4 regions of the Cohnella yongneupensis genome follow, and region 1 is predicted to be linked to each of the others. Evidence: riboswitches for the same ligand, from Rfam matches in the RefSeq annotation. Region 1 holds a riboswitch; each other region holds the start of a gene.
The links. Region 1 has a riboswitch for cyclic di-AMP ahead of ACFPQ4_RS11110 (ubiquitin-like domain-containing protein). Riboswitches for the same ligand answer to the same signal wherever they lie in the genome.
Positions count from the first base shown of each region.

Region 2: linked by a shared signal. The riboswitch ahead of ACFPQ4_RS03595 (3D domain-containing protein) and the one ahead of ACFPQ4_RS11110 (ubiquitin-like domain-containing protein) in region 1 are both predicted to bind cyclic di-AMP.
Region 3: linked by a shared signal. The riboswitch ahead of ACFPQ4_RS06265 (C40 family peptidase) and the one ahead of ACFPQ4_RS11110 (ubiquitin-like domain-containing protein) in region 1 are both predicted to bind cyclic di-AMP.
Region 4: linked by a shared signal. The riboswitch ahead of ACFPQ4_RS05325 (APC family permease) and the one ahead of ACFPQ4_RS11110 (ubiquitin-like domain-containing protein) in region 1 are both predicted to bind cyclic di-AMP.

Region 1 is NZ_JBHSNC010000035.1:14,463-18,823, forward strand. It holds gene ACFPQ4_RS11105 (TatD family hydrolase) at 1-744, shown strand, start outside; cyclic di-AMP (ydaO/yuaA leader) riboswitch at 924-1,140, shown strand; gene ACFPQ4_RS11110 (ubiquitin-like domain-containing protein) at 1,403-2,566, shown strand; gene rnmV (ribonuclease M5) at 2,689-3,240, shown strand; gene rsmA (16S rRNA (adenine(1518)-N(6)/adenine(1519)-N(6))-dimethyltransferase RsmA) at 3,463-4,326, shown strand.
Region 2 is NZ_JBHSNC010000010.1:170,693-175,053, reverse strand. It holds gene ACFPQ4_RS03605 (potassium channel family protein) at 1-125, shown strand, start outside; gene ACFPQ4_RS03600 (polysaccharide deacetylase family protein) at 207-1,016, shown strand; gene ACFPQ4_RS03595 (3D domain-containing protein) at 1,018-1,656, opposite strand; cyclic di-AMP (ydaO/yuaA leader) riboswitch at 1,667-1,874, opposite strand; gene ACFPQ4_RS03590 (LysR family transcriptional regulator) at 2,059-2,967, opposite strand; gene ACFPQ4_RS03585 (succinate dehydrogenase cytochrome b558 subunit) at 3,171-3,836, shown strand; gene sdhA (succinate dehydrogenase flavoprotein subunit) at 3,900-4,361, shown strand, end outside.
Region 3 is NZ_JBHSNC010000019.1:57,488-61,848, forward strand. It holds gene ACFPQ4_RS06260 (DEAD/DEAH box helicase) at 1-850, shown strand, start outside; gene ACFPQ4_RS06265 (C40 family peptidase) at 1,411-1,941, opposite strand; cyclic di-AMP (ydaO/yuaA leader) riboswitch at 1,946-2,086, opposite strand; gene ACFPQ4_RS06270 (hypothetical protein) at 2,301-3,110, opposite strand; gene ACFPQ4_RS06275 (M1 family metallopeptidase) at 3,124-4,361, opposite strand, start outside.
Region 4 is NZ_JBHSNC010000013.1:72,363-76,723, reverse strand. It holds gene ACFPQ4_RS05325 (APC family permease) at 1-1,786, opposite strand, end outside; cyclic di-AMP (ydaO/yuaA leader) riboswitch at 1,885-2,057, opposite strand; gene ACFPQ4_RS05320 (allophanate hydrolase-related protein) at 2,335-2,730, opposite strand; gene ACFPQ4_RS05315 (allophanate hydrolase) at 2,750-4,141, opposite strand; gene uca (urea carboxylase) at 4,160-4,361, opposite strand, start outside.

The DNA of each region.
Region 1 (4,361 bases):
TCCCCGAAATTCGACAACGACAGAGAAGAGGTTATCGCGCGCGCTAAAGCGGCAGGAATCGACACGATCGTCAACATCGGCTTCAATCGGGAAACGATACCGACAACGATGGCGCTTGCCGAGCAATACCCGTTCATCTATGCAGCCGTCGGTTGGCATCCGACCGACGCGATCGATATGCGGCTTGAAGAAGATCTGGCTTGGATCGAAGCGCTTTGCGCGCATCCAAAAGTCGTGGCCATCGGCGAAATCGGTTTGGACTATTACTGGGACACCTCGCCCAAGGAGCTTCAACATACGGTTTTCCGCGAGCAGATCCGGCTTGCGCGCCGACTGAACAAGCCCATCGTCATTCATAACCGCGATGCGCACGAGGATATCGTTAAATTGCTGCGCGAGGAGAACGCCTCGGAAGTCGGGGGAATCATGCATTGCTACTCCGGAAGCTGGGAGATGGCCAAGATGTGCTTGGACATGAACTTCTATATTTCGTTCGGAGGACCGGTTACGTTCAAGAACGCGAGGGTGCCCAAAGAGGTGTTGGACCAAGTTCCGTTGGATCGATTATTGGTGGAGACGGATGCACCCTATTTGACTCCGCACCCCCATCGAGGACAGCGAAATGAATCCGCATACGTGCGACTCGTGGCCGAGACCGCGGCAGAGATTAAAGGGCTAAAACTGGAAGAAATTGCACAAATTACGAGCGACAACGCAAGGCGCTGTTTGGGTCTACCGAGATAAAACGGTTACAATCGAAGAAAAAGGGTCCGTTGCGTAGAAAAAACTGTATTTTGTAGCTCTAATTGCGGTTTTTCTCGGAGAATTCAGGAAAAAACGGTCAAATTCGTCCTTTACGCCATCTTTACACGGTCTATAGGTAGAATGTATCATCTAGTTCAGAAGTTTGAATATGGCATCCCTTTTCCAGTGCGCTGAATCTCCAATACGGAGAGCGGGGGACCCGACGCGGCGACGATTCATTATTCGTCCAAAGCGGTCCGAGCAATCTTGGGGTGAATTTCGCGAGGCCGGTTAGGAAGCTTTCTAAGAAGCTCTCCTGAACGCGCAAGAGCGAATAGGGCGACTCTCTTCGCCCGAACCCGACAGCTAACCTCGTAAGCGTAGTAGAGAGAGGTCAACCTCGTGCTGCCCCATTTCCCTTATTCGTCTAAGCGGAAGCCACGAACAGGTCCTCTGTCGGTGGCTTTTTGTGTTGAAAAAAAGGGTTATGGATGATTGTACCCGCGTAGTTGAATCGAGATTGGAGCAAGGCGGCGCGCTGCCGAACGGTCAAAGCTGCATGGCCGGAAGCGGGCGTCGTTAACAAAATAGGATAGTCGCGTCAGACTACAGTCGTGCATCACAGTCGACGGCGGGGCTATGAAGGAGGAGCGAGAAAATGGGAGACATTCCTGAGGCTTTCGGGCAGGAAACCCATGATCCACGACCGACCGGCAAGCTTATCGCACTGTTGCGATGGAAACATGAGCACTTGCGCATCGTTATTCTAGGCGCAATTCTCTCTTTCGCAATCATCATCATGTTCGTGTCGTTACTGAATCCCGTAGCGGCCAAAAACATTTCCATCGTAGACAACGGAATGACTTCGGTCATCCAGACCAGAACGTCCGATGTTCAGAGCGTTCTGGAAGAGCAACAGATTAGAGTCGGTCCTTACGATCGTCTGTCATTGACGACGGGGGAATTGGTCGAGGGAAGCACGATCGTTATCGATCGTGCGAAGAGCGTTACGGTTAAAGCCGACGGGAAAGAAGCCGTGAAGTATACGGCTGCGGACACGGTCGGGCAAGTGATCAAGGAATTGAATCTTTCGCTAGGCAGCGAAGACCGCATTTCCCCGTCGCAGAACACGCCGCTAACCGAAGGAATGAAAGTGGTCATTACGCGCGTTCGGACGGAAGTCGATGAGACGTCGCACGCGGTTGCGTTCGAAGTCGTCGAGCAGAAGAACGCGGATCTGGCCGAAGGCAAGAAGAAGGTCGTAAAGACGGGTCAAGAAGGACAAGTGGTCCTTCGCACGGCCAAAGTGTACGAGGACGGGAAACTTGTAAGCGAGAAGCTGTTGGAGAAGACTGTCTCCAAGCCGGCTGTTCAGCAAGTGGTCGCGATCGGCACGAAGAAACCCGAAGTAAAGACGTTGACTTATAACGGCAAGCCTTCCGCTTCCGAAGCGTCGACGGTAAAGCTGAACGGCAGGTCGGTTAAGGTCAAGCGGATGCTTAGTAACGTTACGCTGACGGCGTATTCCGCCGGCTTCGCGTCAACGGGCAAATCGAAAGGCGACGAGGGCTTCGGCGTAACATCGTCAGGCGCCATCGTTCAAGAGGGCCGTACGATCGCCGTGGACCCTAGAGTCATTCCGATCGGTTGGTGGGTATACATCGAAGGGATCGGCTTCCGTCGCGCGGAAGATACGGGCAGCGCGGTCAAAGGCAAGAAGATCGACGTGTATTACGACAGCGAGAAGCATGCCGATCGCTTCGGCATGAAGAAGGGCTACACGGTATACGTGATCGGTCCGGTTAAGCCGTCGTCGAATTAATAGCGGCTACGTGAACAATCGGGAAGAGGCGTCATTGGCGCTTCTTCCCGTTTTGTGTTATACGATACATAGGGGTGGCTTCGGCTGCCGGGACGAGTACGGTAAAGGCGGAATGAACGAACATGTTTCAAGAGATGATTGTCGTAGAGGGCAAAGACGATACGACGGCCGTAAGGCGGGCAATCGGCGCCGACACGATCGAGACGGGCGGCTCGGCTATCGGAGAGAACGTGTTGAGGCGAATCGAGCTGGCGCAGGAGAGGCGGGGCGTCATTATTTTGACCGATCCGGACGCGCCCGGGGAGCGCATTCGCAAGATCGTCGCAGAGCGCGTTCCGGGAGCCAAGCACGCTTTCTTGACGAAGGACGAAGCCAGAGGCTCGAGAGGGCTGGGCGTCGAGCATGCGTCGGACGAAGCGATTCGCAGGGCAATCGATCGCGTACGAGGCCCTGAGGGCGGCGTTGGGGAGCTACAGGAGATCGAATGGAGCGATCTGCTGGACGCGGGTCTAATCGTTCACGCCTCCTCCGCGCGCCGCAGAGAGCGGATGGGCGAGTTGCTCGGTATCGGGTATGCCAACGGTAAACAATTTCATAAAAGATGTCTCATGTTCCGCATCACGCGCGAAGAGTTCGTCGCCGCGTTGGAACAGCTGGAGCGGGAAGGGCTGTAAATTCAAGTGAACAAACCTACTAACACGAAACCTCCGTACAAACCGTATAAGGCTGGAGGCAAGGCGGAGAAGTCGAACTTCGCGGGCAAGGCGGAGAAGCCGAACTTTGAGGGCAAGGCAACCAATCCGAGATACGAGGGCAAGAAGGCTAAGCCGAACTTCGCGGGCAGAAGCCCAAAAGCAAGCGTCAGTACGAGCGGAGCGGCAGCGTCGACTAACGATATCGCAACCTCTAGCCGCACGAAGGAGATTATCCGCAAGCACGGGTTTACCTTCAAGAAGAGCTTAGGGCAGAACTTCCTCATCGATCTGTCCGTCCTGGACCGTATAATCGACGCGGCGGGTCTTGATGAGACGAAGGGCGCGCTCGAAGTCGGGCCGGGCATCGGCTCTCTGACGGAACAGCTCGCGCAAGCCGCGGGCAAAGTAACGGCGGTAGAGATCGACAGAAGGCTCATTCCGATTCTAGGCGACGTGCTGTCGCCTTATCCGCACGTGAGCGTCGTGCATAGCGATATTCTTAAGACGGATTTGAAGAAGCTATGGGAAGAGCAGTTTTCGGGCTTCGCTAAAGTCAGCGTCGTAGCCAATCTGCCGTATTACGTAACGACGCCGATTATCATGAAGCTGCTCGAAGAGCAATTACCGATCGAGAACATCGTCGTCATGGTGCAAAAGGAAGTCGCGGAGAGAATGGCGGCTAAGCCGGGAGGCAAGGAGTACGGCAGCCTGAGCATCGCGGTGCAATATTACTGCGAGCCAGAGCTCGTATGCATCGTGCCGGGCAAAGCGTTCATCCCGCCGCCGAACGTGGATTCGGCCGTCATCAAGCTGCGTCGGCGTACGGAGCCGGCCGTTGCCGTGTCGGACGAAGCGAAATTTTTCCGCGTCGTGCAGACGGCTTTCACGCAGCGGCGCAAGACGCTATCCAATAACTTATCCGCGTTGTCGGGCAAAGAACGCAAAGGCGAGCTGGGCGAGCTGCTGCAGTCCTGCGGCGTACAGCCCGAGCGGCGCGCGGAGACGCTGTCGCTAGACGAGTTTGCGCGGGTCACCGAGGCGCTGGAAGCGCACGGGATGCTCTAGGAGCAACGAGAGCAAACTGGCAGGCTAGGGACGCG
Region 2 (4,361 bases), on a different contig from region 1:
TTAACAAACCGAAGGGTATCATCATCGCGCCGGCAGCCAACGATGTGCTTGCCGAGAAGGACGTCATGGTCGTCATCGGGACGAACGAGCAAATTGAGCAGTTCCAGCACTCGCTCAACAAATAATCGATTTGCAGCCGTAAGTATGAAAAAGTTCCCACTTGCTCAGGATATAAGGTAGACGATCGGTCCTGGGAGGGTGGCACAATGGCAGGTTGGCGTTATCGAATCGCGGTGATGGTGCTGGGGGGCGCCGTCACCCTTTTATGTTTGATGGGGTCGGCTCGTTCGGCCGGAGCCGTACCGCCCGGCATACAGTGGACGGATTTGGAACGCAAATTCGAAGGGGTATTCGTCTTATCCGCTTCGCGCGAGTCTAGGAAAGTGGCGCTAACGTTCGATGACGTGCCGGATCCTAGATTTACGGGTCAAGTTCTCGACGTATTAAAGAAAAAGCACGTGACGGCTACTTTTTTCGCTATGGGGACGCGCAGCATGAAACATCCGGATCTGCTTAGGCGCATTAAGCGCGAAGGGCATGACGTAGGCAACCATTCCTACAGCCATCCGGATTTCTCCAAGCTGCCGGTCGAGGACGTGAAGCGGCAGATTACGCGCGCGGAGACGGTCATCGCGGGTATTATCGGTTACAAGCCGAAGCTTGTCCGCCCGCCGTACGGGGAAATTATGCCGGAACAGCTGGAGTGGGCGAAAACGCAAGGGTATACGGTCGTCAATTGGGACGTGGATTCCGCGGATTGGCGGCAATTGACTGAGAATGAAGTGTTCCGCAACGTGACGAAGTCGGTCAGGCCGGGATCGGTCATTCTTATGCATGCGGGAGGCGGGGAAGGGCAAAGTCTCGCCGGTACGGTCAAAGCGCTGCCTCGGATTATCGATTGGCTGAGGGAGCATGACTACGAGCCGGTCTCCTTGTCGGAGCTGCTCGGATTGCCGGTAAAACGCGATAACTCCCTCAAGCAGATGTTGCATCTGCCCGAAGGAGCTATCGAGTAACTTATTTCAAAATGTACACTTTCACGTTCTGAATGCCGAATTCGGAGACGAACGCCGGGGTGCCGGGAATGAAAATATCGACGCGTTTACCTTTGATGGCCGAGCCTTTGTCGGTCGCCGTTCCGACCATGCCGCCGACCGGCAAGCCGTTGAAGTCGTAGCCCGTAATGTACAGCTTCGTTCCGAACGGGATTACGCTCGGATCGACGGCGATCGTACCCAGCTTCAGCGCGTTGCCGAAGTAGTCGACGGCGCCCCAGGGGCCGTTTTCTTCCGGAGCCGACGAGTACGCCGTTGCTTTGATATCGAGCACTTTGGAGTATGCGAGCGAAACCCCTGCATTCGTGGTGATCGATTGCGCCGTAACCGACGGTTGCTCGGTCGACTTCGCCGTGACCGTGTTGGTCGTCGGAATCGAAAGCCGCAAGCCCGCGTAGATGTTCGTCGGGTCCACGTTCGGATTGGCGTCCAGCAGAAGCTGCGTCGGAATGCCGTAATATTGGGATAGCTTCCAGAACGTCGTCGTGTCCGTAGCGATGTGAGTCGTTGCCGCATGGGCGGTTAATGCAGGAATGAGCAGAGCGCCGCCCAAGACGAGCGATGCCGTGCGCGTGCCGAGATTCTTCAGTTTTCGGTTCATAAGTATACTTGCCTCCTAATAAAATGGGGCCGGCGAGGTTAGCTGTCGGGTTCGGATTGGGAGTACAACCCTACGATCGGACGAGCGACGTCTCCGTCGCTAAGTACGTTTCGATTCACCCCGAGTGCAGTCGGCGTTGGACGATGGCCGAGCCATCCGCGCCTATGCGCACGTTAAGTATTTTCCCCCGCACCAAATGGTTTAGGCCAGATTTGGTTGTCCATTCATAGGGAACGATTGTTACACGGTTCCACTCTGAATGGCTTAGATACAAACGTTATGCCGCTATCTTCCAAGATTGGCGGCAACCGTTTATACGTCTTGTAGAGGTTAACACAGCAGGCAGATCGTTGGAACCGGAAAATCCCGGCAATCGCCCTCAAACCCGCGCCGGGACTGCATTTACGGAGTGTTCGTCCGACGGCTGAAATAAGCGGTCATCTCGTCGATCAAATAGCGGGTCGAAGGCGCAAGCCATGCCGGATCCCCGTGAATGATCGATATCGTCCGCTTCGTCTCTTCCAGTTCCGGAATGCGGACCAGGTACAGGTCGTTGTCTGCGAGTAGCTGCTCGCGCATATACGATTTGGGCAAAAGCGTCCCGGCCCGGCACGCGGATAACAACCGGATGATGGCTTCGAACGAATCGATTTCCATGCGAACGTCCGGCTTCAGATTGTATTTACGGAACAGCTCGTCCGTGTGCGTGCGGTACCAGGTGCCCGGCGCGAACAAAATCATGGGCAATCCGTTCAGATCGGACATCGCCAGCTGCGTTCTCTCTAATATATAGTGCGTTCGGGGAAGGACGAGTATGAGGTGATCGTCAAATAAGGGTAAACTTGTAATGGCGGGATCGGCATCGACGGCGGACGCGACGAGACCGAAGTCGACTTTACGCTCCTTCACTAGCGTCGCGATTTCGTGCGCTTTGCCGGTGACCGCTTTGATCTCGAGCTGAGGATGTTTCTCCGTCATCGCTTGGATAAGCTCAGGCAACGTCGTCTGCAGCGTCGTTAGGCTAGCTCCGATCGTGGCGACCGGCGCTTCCTCGGACTTGAAAGCGTTCAGCTTTTGCAAGTAATTGCTGTGGAACCGGCGAAGCTCCAATGCGAATTCATAAGTCAGTTGTCCGGCCGCGGTGAGCTCAAGGCGTTTGCCGATGCGGCGGAACAGGGTCACTTCCAGCTCCGATTCCAGCTTGGCGATTCGCCGGGATAGCGCGGGCTGAGAGACGTTCAGCCGCTCTGCCGCTTTGTTCAGGCTCGTCTGCTCCACGATCGTGGCGAACGCGCGCATGTCATCAAGCATGTCGGACGACTCCTTCATTGTCGAATAAAGGTACCATATGCATAATCGTTATAAGTTATAATAAGAAATATGCAGTTCCATTATAAGCGAAAATAGAGTAACCTATAAAGCGGTGACTGATGGTGGCGAATGGCATTGAAGGCAATGTCTAAGAGCGTCCACAGCGACAATCGCACGGTTACGAAAGGAGAACACATACGGACATGAAAGGGAATTCTTACTTACCGCGCAAGCTTCACTCTTTGCTCGGTGTCATTCCGCTAGGCCTGTTCTTGGTCGAGCACGCATTGACGAACTACTCCGCATACGAAGGCGGAACCGAGGGATTCGCGGACAGCATCGACTTTTTGCACGGGCTTCCGTTGTTACCGTTCCTAGAGCTGTTCTTTATTTGGTTGCCGATTTTGTTCCACGGCGTTTACGGGTTGTACATGGCGTTCCAATCCAACCTTAACGTCGGCCGCTTCAGCTACTCCCGGAACTGGGCGTTCGCGTTGCAACGCGTTACCGGAGTAATCACGTTCATCTTCGTCGCTTGGCATGTCTACGAGACGCGCTTGCAAGTTACGTTCGGCAACACGACGTATGAACAACTCGGCTCGCATATGCACGATATCGTCAGCAATCCGGCCGTGTTCACGATCTATATCATTGCTGTCCTTGCGGCTACGTTCCACTTCGCCAACGGCATCTGGGCATTCCTCGTCAGTTGGGGAATCACGATCGGTCCGCGCGCGCAAAAAGTGTCCGCGAACATTTGCATGGGCATCTTCGTTATCGTGTCCGTGTTATTCTTGCTGTCGCTGATCGCGTTCCGCGGCGACGAGTTCGATGCCGCTGCGTCGATCGCTTCCGTAACGGCAGGTTAAGCTTAGGCAATCGCACCCAGTTTTGCTGAGGCAGAACTTTTTTTTAGGGAGGAAGAAGACGTAATGGCTACAGGTAAAGTCATAGTTGTAGGCGGCGGACTGGCCGGCCTTATGGCAACGATAAAAGCGGCTGAAGCGGGCGTACGGGTCGATCTGTTCTCGCTCGTTCCGGTCAAAAGATCGCACTCCGTATGCGCGCAAGGCGGCATTAACGGAGCAGTCAATACGAAGGGCGAAGGCGACTCCCCGTGGGAGCACTTCGACGATACGGTTTATGGAGGCGACTTCCTCGCCAACCAGCCGCCGGTTAAAGCGATGTGCGAAGCGGCGCCCGGCATCATTCACTTGATGGACCGGATGGGCGTTATGTTCAGCCGTACGCCGGAAGGCTTGCTTGACTTCCGCCGGTTCGGCGGAACGCAATACCACCGCACGGCGTTCGCGGGCGCGACGACGGGCCAGCAGCTCCTGTACGCGTTGGACGAGCAAGTTCGCCGCTGGGAAGCGGCCGGACTCGTGCAAAAG
Region 3 (4,361 bases), on a different contig from region 1:
CAGCGCGGTCATCGTTGGCGGCGTATCGCAGAAAGGCCAGGAGGAATCGCTCGGGCGTGGCGCGGATATCGTTATCGCGACGCCGGGAAGACTGATCGACTTAATGAACCAGAACGTCGTCGATCTGCGTCACGTACAAATTCTTGTCCTGGATGAAGCCGATCGGATGCTCGACATGGGCTTCGCCCACGATATGAAGAGAATCGTCGCCAAGCTGCCGACGAAGCGTCAGACGTTGTTTTTCTCGGCGACGATGCCGCCGGAAATCGCGGAGATGGTGAAATCGTTGCTCGTGAATCCGGTGCGCATCGAGATTACGCCGGTGTCCTCGACGGCGGATCGCATTACGCAATCGGTCTATCTCGTCGATAAGCCGAACAAGCTGCAATTGCTCATTCATTTGCTGCAGGATAAGTCGATCGTGTCCGCGCTTGTGTTCACCCGCACGAAGCATGGCGCCGACCGCGTCGTACGCGGATTGAGCAAGGCGCAAATTTCGGCGCAGGCGATTCACGGCGATAAGTCGCAGAACGCTCGCCAGGCGGCGCTGAACAACTTCAAGAGCGGCGCGACTCGCGTGCTCGTGGCGACGGACATCGCGGCCAGAGGGATCGACATCGACGAATTGTCGCATGTTATCAACTATAACCTTCCGAACGTGCCGGAAACCTACGTGCATCGGATCGGCCGTACCGGCCGCGCCGGACTGAGCGGGATCGCGATTTCCTTCTGCGAATACGAGGAGTTGCCGTATTTGAAGGACATCGAGAAGCTGATCAAGAAGAAAATTCCGCAGGTGGAAGATCATCCGTATCCGATGGAAGCTGCCGTCCCGGCTGGGAAGGCTTGATTTGTTGGAGGACGTATGCGGCTGTAGCGGTGCGGGGCACGGTTACAGAGTTGCGCAGGTGAGATTGTTCGCTGTAGCGTTGCGAGGCGAGGTTACAGGGTCGCGATGGTGAGAATGTTCGCTGTAGCGTTGCAAGGCACGGTTACAGGGTCGCGAAGGTGAGATTGTTTGCTGTAGCATTGCGAGGCAAGGTTACAGGGTCGCGATAGAGAGAATGTTCGCTGTAGCGGTGCGAGGCACGGTTACAGGGTCGCGATAGAGAATTTCGTCGCTGTAGCGTTGCAAGGCACGGTTACAGGGTCGCGATGGTGAGATTGTTCGCTGTAGCGTTGCGAGGCAAGGTTACAGGGACGCGAGGGTGAGAATGTTCGCTGTAGCATTGCAAGGCAAGGTTGCAGAGTCGAGATAGAGAGTTTCGTCGCTGTAGCGTTGCGAGGCGAGGTTGCAGCGACAAATGCCCGTTGGCATTCACACAAATCTGCCCGCGCACCGCGCACAAAACGCAAAAACAAAGCCCCGCCATTTGGCGGGGCTTTGTCGTGTGATGGAATAGCCGAAGCTTATTCCAACGGTTCATCCGTAGCGCCCGAATCTGCAGGTCCGGTTAACTCGTCGTCCGCCGGATCGTACTCGGTTGCCAATGCTTCATAAGTTTCCGTGTCCATAACGCGACGGGCGGTAACGAATATGTTTCTGTAGGCTTTCTCGGACAGGCTGCTGATCGTAATGCCTCTTCTAACGGAAGCATGAGCGAACTTGCCATCGCCGACGTAAATGCCCACATGAGATATTGTTCTGCCGTTCGTTTTGAAGAACACGAGGTCTCCCGGACGCAAGTTGTCCTTGGAGACTTTCTTTCCTTGCGTTGCTTGATCTCTAGAGGATCTCAGGAGATCGATGCCCAGTTGCTTGTATACGTATTGCGTGAAGCCGGAGCAATCGAAGCCTTTGGTCGACGTACCGCCGTAGTGGTAATCGACGCCGATCAGCTTGTCGATCTCGTTATCCAGCTTGGAATCCGCGAACACGCTTCCGACTTGGACAAGCAAGAGCATTGCAAGAGAAAAAAGAATGACCGATAGCTTGCGCAAAGCTGGTGACTCCTTCCAATGCCTACGAGGTTAGCTGGAGGGTTCGGTTGAAGGTTCCCTATGGCTCCTGCGAAGCGAAGCCAATTCACCCGTACTAAATGGTTCCCCCGTTCCCCGGTGCGCGGGGACTCGGCAAATTTTTTACACACAGCCTTAGATATTCGGTGATTCTGACGAATTTCCTGCAAATGCTAAATTAGAATTTATTAATCTTGATTAGTTTACTGGGGATTTACACCGTCCTTTCCGCACATTTTTACTCGCCGATAATAACGCCAAACCCCGGCTGCCCTCCAAAATGGAGAGCAACCGGGGAGTGTCCCGGGCAGATCATGTCGAATAGGGGACAAAGAGGCAACTTACGATTCGCGCCAGACGTGATATTGAGAAGCCGATGTCCACAGCGTCAGAAGCGAACGGACGAAGTGGAAGGCCTGATGCAGCGCGACGGCGAGAAACCCTGACCAGAGAAGCGCGACGGCCGATGCCGCCAAAGACACCGCGATCCCGATGCCGACCATGACGAGCGTGACGGCGATTAACGGGAGCCCTTTGCGCAGCGCGTGTCCGCCGCCTTTCAATACCCCTTCCTTGGATACGGCTCCGAACTGCATGAACTGAAACAGCAGGTGGAGCAGGAACCCCCAGGCGAGCCATAGGACGGCGTAAGGGAGCAACCCTTGCATCCAATCCGATACGGAATCGTCGGAATAGAAGCGGTCTCGGGCAAGCGGCAGCAGCCATAGGGCGGGGAGCGCGGACAGTCCGTTCTCCAGCCAGTAAAGCGCGGTCACCGGTTTCCATGCCCGCCTCATGCCGGACAGCACCTGCGTACCTGCTCCATCCTCCGCATGGTGGAAGGAGTAGTATACGCCGGCGTTCAAGAGCGGCGTGAGAATCATGCGCACGAGCAGCAACGCGCCGAGCAGCAGCAATGTTTCGTTAAGTAGATCAGTCTTAAGGATGCGGAACTGCGCTTCGACGAGAAACAGCTTGGCGGCGTCCTCGTTCGGATGATCGCTCGGGTAACGCGCCAATATCGGCGTCACGACCGAGTCGACGAACCGGTAGAGGAAGAATCCCCACAGCAGGCGGTACAGAAATAGGAGAACCAACACATACTTATGCCGTACGGTCATGTCCCATCCCTTTTTTAATCGTGCTCTCATGGATCCCATCACCTCACCAGGCTATCGTTCCGAATATTCCTTCGATCAGCTGCGTAATGCCGGACGACCACCGCGTCCTGTCCTGTTTAGGTACTTCGGCCTTTAAGTAGTTGTTATATCTGCGATTGTCGAGCACTACGTTCATGGACGGATCGATGGCGGCGAACGACAACGGGGAAGCGGATTTCAGTTGAATTTGAACGTGATCCTGTACACCGTCCCATGTTTTGCGTATCGTCTGTCCGTTATCGAATTGGAAAAACACGCTAACCGGATGCGCGCTGCCGCCATAACGGCGTAACTGGACGCGAGTCTCGTACGTATCGCCAGTCTTGCGGGCGTATATCCCGTCTACGGCGAAATCGCTCATCTCTGCGCGCTGCACGTACGATTGGAAGAAGGTGTCCCACTTTGTCTTCGTGACCGTCTCGACGACTTTTTGGAAATCGGTGTAGGCGGGATGCTTGAATCGGTATTTCTGATAATAGGTGCGCATGATCTTCGCCATCGTCTTGTCGCCGACTTGCCGTTCCAAGGAGGTTAGCACCAGCTTGCCGCGCAAGTAGACGTTTTCCGCGTACTGATCGGAGTTGCGGAACTTCCAAGAAGACTGGTTGAGCGGCTCCGGATCCGTCAAATAGCTGGCTTCGATTGGCGTACTCGGGACAATGCCGTAGATGGCGGACATTAGCTTATCCTCTGTATAGGATGTGAAGCCTTCGTCCAGCCAAGCCTCCTCGAACTCGTTGGAGGCAACCAAGCCGTACCAATACTGATGCGCGATCTCGTGAACGAGCGTGCGTTCGAGATCGTAGCCCGGGTTAGCGCTGCTGGCGGCCGCGCCGGTTACTAGCGTCGGGTATTCCATTCCGCCCGCGCCGTTGCCTGCTGCGGGAGGGATGACGATCGAGAGCGTGGCGTACGGATATTCCCCGTACCACTCGCCAAGCTTGGCGAGCGCGGATTTGGCCGCATGCATGTAACGGTCTTGCAGCTTGGCGTGCAGCGGATCGAGGTAGAGCTTGATCCGGACGCCGGGAATGCCGGGAGAAGAGAACGAGTCTTCCACGTACGTGAAGTCCGGCGATGCCGACCAAGCGAAGTCGTGTACGTCGTCCGCGTAGAACTGTACGGACTTCCTGCCGCCGGAGATGCTCGGCGTTTTCGTTTGGAACCCGGTCGCGGCGACTTTGTAATCCTGAGGCACGTTAATACGGACGCTATAGATGCCGAAGTCCGAATAGAACTCGG
Region 4 (4,361 bases), on a different contig from region 1:
CGTCTTTGCGGTAGAGCAGATGCGCGCGAATCATGAAGCTGGTCTGGTTGTGCAGGATGTTATGCCAGCCCTTCTTCGGGATGAACTGAGGGATGATGACCGTCACCTGGTAGTTCGACTCGCTCGCCTTGCGCTGTACCGTATCGATGAACTTGCTAAGCGGCTGAATAATGCTCCGGTAGTGGGAGTGCAGCGTCACCAATCGGATGTCCGGCCGCCACTTGCTCCATTTTTCCTCGAACAGCGCCTCGTCTTCCCGTTCGAACGGGATGTAGACCGCGATAATTTGATCCGCGTTAAGCGATTGCGCATAGTTAACCGAATGCTCGACGACGTGCGTAATTCCGGATACCGGTACGATGATGACGTTGCCTTTGATCGGCACGGTCGGCTCGCAAGTGGCCAACCGCAGTTGTTCGCCTACGGCTTCGTAATGCTTTTTGATCCGTTGGAAAATAAAGATGATCATCGGCATGAACACGAGAACCGGCCACACTTGGCTGAACTTCGTAACGAAGAACATCATCGTGACGGTAAAGCAAATGATCGCGCCGATCGTATTAATGATGAGCTTCGGAATCCAGCCGCTCGGCTTCTGACGAACCCATTTCACGATCATGCCCACTTGCGCGAGCGTGAACGGAATGAATACGCCGACGGCATATAGCGGGATAAGCTGCTCGGTTTGACCCTTAAAAGCAATGATTAGGATGATCGACAGAAAGCCTAGGCTAATTATTCCGTTCGAATAACCCAACCGGTCGCCCCTGATCGTGAACATGCGCGGAATGAACTTATCTTTCGCCAGATTGACGGCCAAGAGCGGGTAAGCCGAATAGCCGGTATTCGCCGCGAGAATCAAGATCAATGCCGTCGTGCCTTGAATGAAGAAGTACATAAAGTGCCGTCCGAACGTGTGCTCGGCGATCTGGGAGACGACCGTTACGTCGTGCTTCGGCGTTACGCCGTAGTAATACGCCAGCATCACGATGCCGGAGAATAAGATCGCGAGCAACACGCCCATCGCGATCAATGTCTTCGCCGCGTTGTTGGGCGCAGGCGATTTGAAGTTCGGAATGGCGTTCGAGATCGCTTCGACCCCGGTAAGCGCCGAGCTACCCGAGGCGAACGCCTTCAAGAGCAAGAACAAGGAGATGCCCGCAACCGGCGTGCCGACCGAAGTATGCAGCTCCGTCGACACGTCGCCCGTAGCGATCTTGTAGATCCCTACGCCGATCAGGATGAACAGCGCTAGCACGAACAAGTAAACCGGATACGCGAGTATCGAGGCCGATTCCGTAAGCCCGCGCAAATTCAATATCGTAATGAAAACAACGAATATGACCGCGATAATGACCGTGTAGGGATGAAGACTCGGGAAAGCCGACGTTATGGCGTCCGTGCCGGCCGATACGCTTACCGCTACGGTCAGAATATAGTCGACGAGCAATGAACCGCCCGATACTAGTCCAGCCGATAACCCTAAATTTTCCTTCGATACGACGTACGCCCCGCCCCCGTGAGGATAGGCGAAAATAACTTGCCGATAAGATAAAATTAACGCCAGCAACAGGATCAATACGCCGATCGCGATCGGAACCGAATACCACATTGCGGCAGCGCTGATCGTGACCAGGACAAGCAGGATCTGCTCCGGACCGTAAGCAACCGACGACAAGGCGTCCGAGGATAAGATGGCCAGCGCCTTCGTCTTGATCAGCTTTTGCTCCCCTAATTCGTTCGATTTAAGGGGTCGCCCGATCAACAATCTTTTAATGGAATGCATGCCTTACACCGCCAAGTCTAAAGTTATGAAGTCGATACGATGACACAACAAAAAAAACCGCAGAGGTTTCCCCTGCGGCCGGTAATCGTGCCGAAGTTGTGTCTCCTCTAAGACGCTTACGAGGTTAGCTGACGGATTCGGGCGTGTAGAGTCGCCCTACGATAACGGTCTAATGACGCGTTCATCGATTCACCCCGCGCGGCGAGCGGAAAGCCCGTCGCAGATTGGTTCCCCCGTTCCTTAGACTTCAAGGACTCAGCGTATGCTTTTATTATGAAGTTGATGGAATGATCATATTCCTCTCGCTCCGATCTGTAAATCTCGATTTTCCGTCCGATTCCGGCGTAATCGCCATATTTGCGTCATGAATGCGCATACACTTCGCCTACCCGTCGCGCAGCATCTCCACCATGCCTCATTCATCGAATTACCGCTTGCGGTTGATCTGCCGCTTGAAAAAGCGAATAATAAGCCCTTCCCGTATCAGGGCTTATTATTCGCTGGCTACGCCGGTTATATTTGACGATATACATGGGAAAATTTGTTATTCACTTATTTAGGTTTCTCCAGCTTCCGAGGCTCGTAATATCTTCCGCGCCTGCCCATTCGGATGCGTAGCCTTCGCATATGAAGCCAGGCACTTCCGTACCGTCCGCTAGCTCGACCTTGCCGATTCCGAGCGGACTCGGAATCAAGGCGACGAACGAGCCGAACGCCGTCAACGGCAGCTCCCACAGTTCCAATGCGATTGGCGCGCCGCCATTGGTGAGCTTGATTAATCCCGGCTTCGCCGGCGTCGTCGGCAGCTTGAGCAAGCGATACTTGGCGGCCGTCGTCGACTCTCGCACGAACGTCCCTCCGCGTTCCAGCAGCTGTTTCTCGAGCGGGAATCCGCGCATATGCAAGCCGCATACCGCCACTAACGTAGTGTCCGAAGTTGACATGGGCATTCCTCCTGGAAGTTTATTGGCGTATCGGGGACAGCGGATTTGCGATCCGCGCTTGGGTCTGCGCCACGGCTTGCGCGCAGCCGCGGATCAGATCTTCCCGCTCCGCCGTAGCGAATAGCGTGATGCCGAACGGTAACTCCGCCGCCGCATCACCCGCCGGAATCGCGATCGCGCATAGATCCAGCAGGTTGCAGTGGTTTGTATACCTTCCCATGTCGCGGTTCGTCGCAATGGGGTCTTGCCGTACTTGCTCGCGCGTCCAAGTGCCGCCGGCCGTCGGCATGACGAGCACCGCGTCCTTCAGCCGCATGCGCGCTTCGAGCTTGTAAGCTTGCAGCTTGTGCATCGCTTGGAACAACGACGCGGCCGAATGCTTGGGGTCGGCTCCCGTTCTAAGAATGCGTTCGGTCACGGGAAGCGATGCTCCCGGATTCGCCTCGACGAACGCGCCGAGACCCGCCCATCGCTCCGCTACCCACGGACCTTCGTACAGAACGGATGCAGCTTCGCCGTACATCGCGACGTCGACTTCCTCGACGGGAATGTCCAGCGTCCGCAGCGTCGCGACCGCAGCCTGCCAAGCCTGCTCGTATTCGGCCGCGTAAGGGCCGTAGAACCCCAGCGTGCCCGCGGTCGGCACGCAGATGCGCGATGGCAGCGCGGCGGTCGGCGAGGGCAGCGGTCGGGACCAAGGGTCGCTCTCGTGAGGACCGCGAACGACACGGTCGACCTCGAACGCATCGGCAGCATCCCACGCGAATACCGTGACGCAGTCCAAGCTCTCGCACGCAGGCACGACGCCTCGCACCGGCCACGCGCCAAGGCTCGGCTTATAGCCGACGAGCCGGTTCAGGTGTGCCGGAACGCGCCCCGAGCCCGCCGTATCGGTGCCAAGGGAGAATGCCGCGTGACCGCGAGCTACCGCGACCGCCGAGCCGCTGCTCGAGCCGCCGCTAATGAGTTCTGGCCTAAGCGCGTTATGCGTCTCGCCGTATGGACTTCGCGTCCCGACGAGCCCCGTGGCGAATTGGTCGAGGTTCGTCTTGCCTAGCGGAATCGCTCCCGCTTCGATGAGCCGGGCAACGACCGCGGCATCCTCGGAGGGCTGGTAGGCGTACGCCGGACAACCCGCCGTCGTCGGCGCGCCGGACCAATCGATATTGTCTTTGATCGCGAACGGAATGCCCCACAGCGGCGCTTGCGCCGGATCGATTCCGTTCAACCGAAGGAGAAAAGGCTCGATCCGAGACCACTCCGGCGGAGTGATCCATATATTCATTTCTTGATCCTGCTTCGCGCGAAGGATAATCTCCCCCACGACCTCTGCCGGTGTCGTCTCGCCGCTCCGATAACGCTCCCTAAGCTCATTTATCTTGAGCGCTTGAGGTGTTTTGGCCGCGTCCATAAGTCTCCTCCTCGTCCTTTACTTCATAATACTGGCGATAAGCTGCCCCGAATGCACCGGATCCCCTGGCGTAACGAAGAGCGAGCCGATGATTCCGTCCGAGGGAGCTTGCTGGGCGAACTCCATCTTCATGCTCTCTTGGATGATGAGCGTGTCGCCTTTCTTCACTTCCTGTCCCGGCGTCACGAGCACTTTCCATACGCTGCCCGGCATCGGCGTC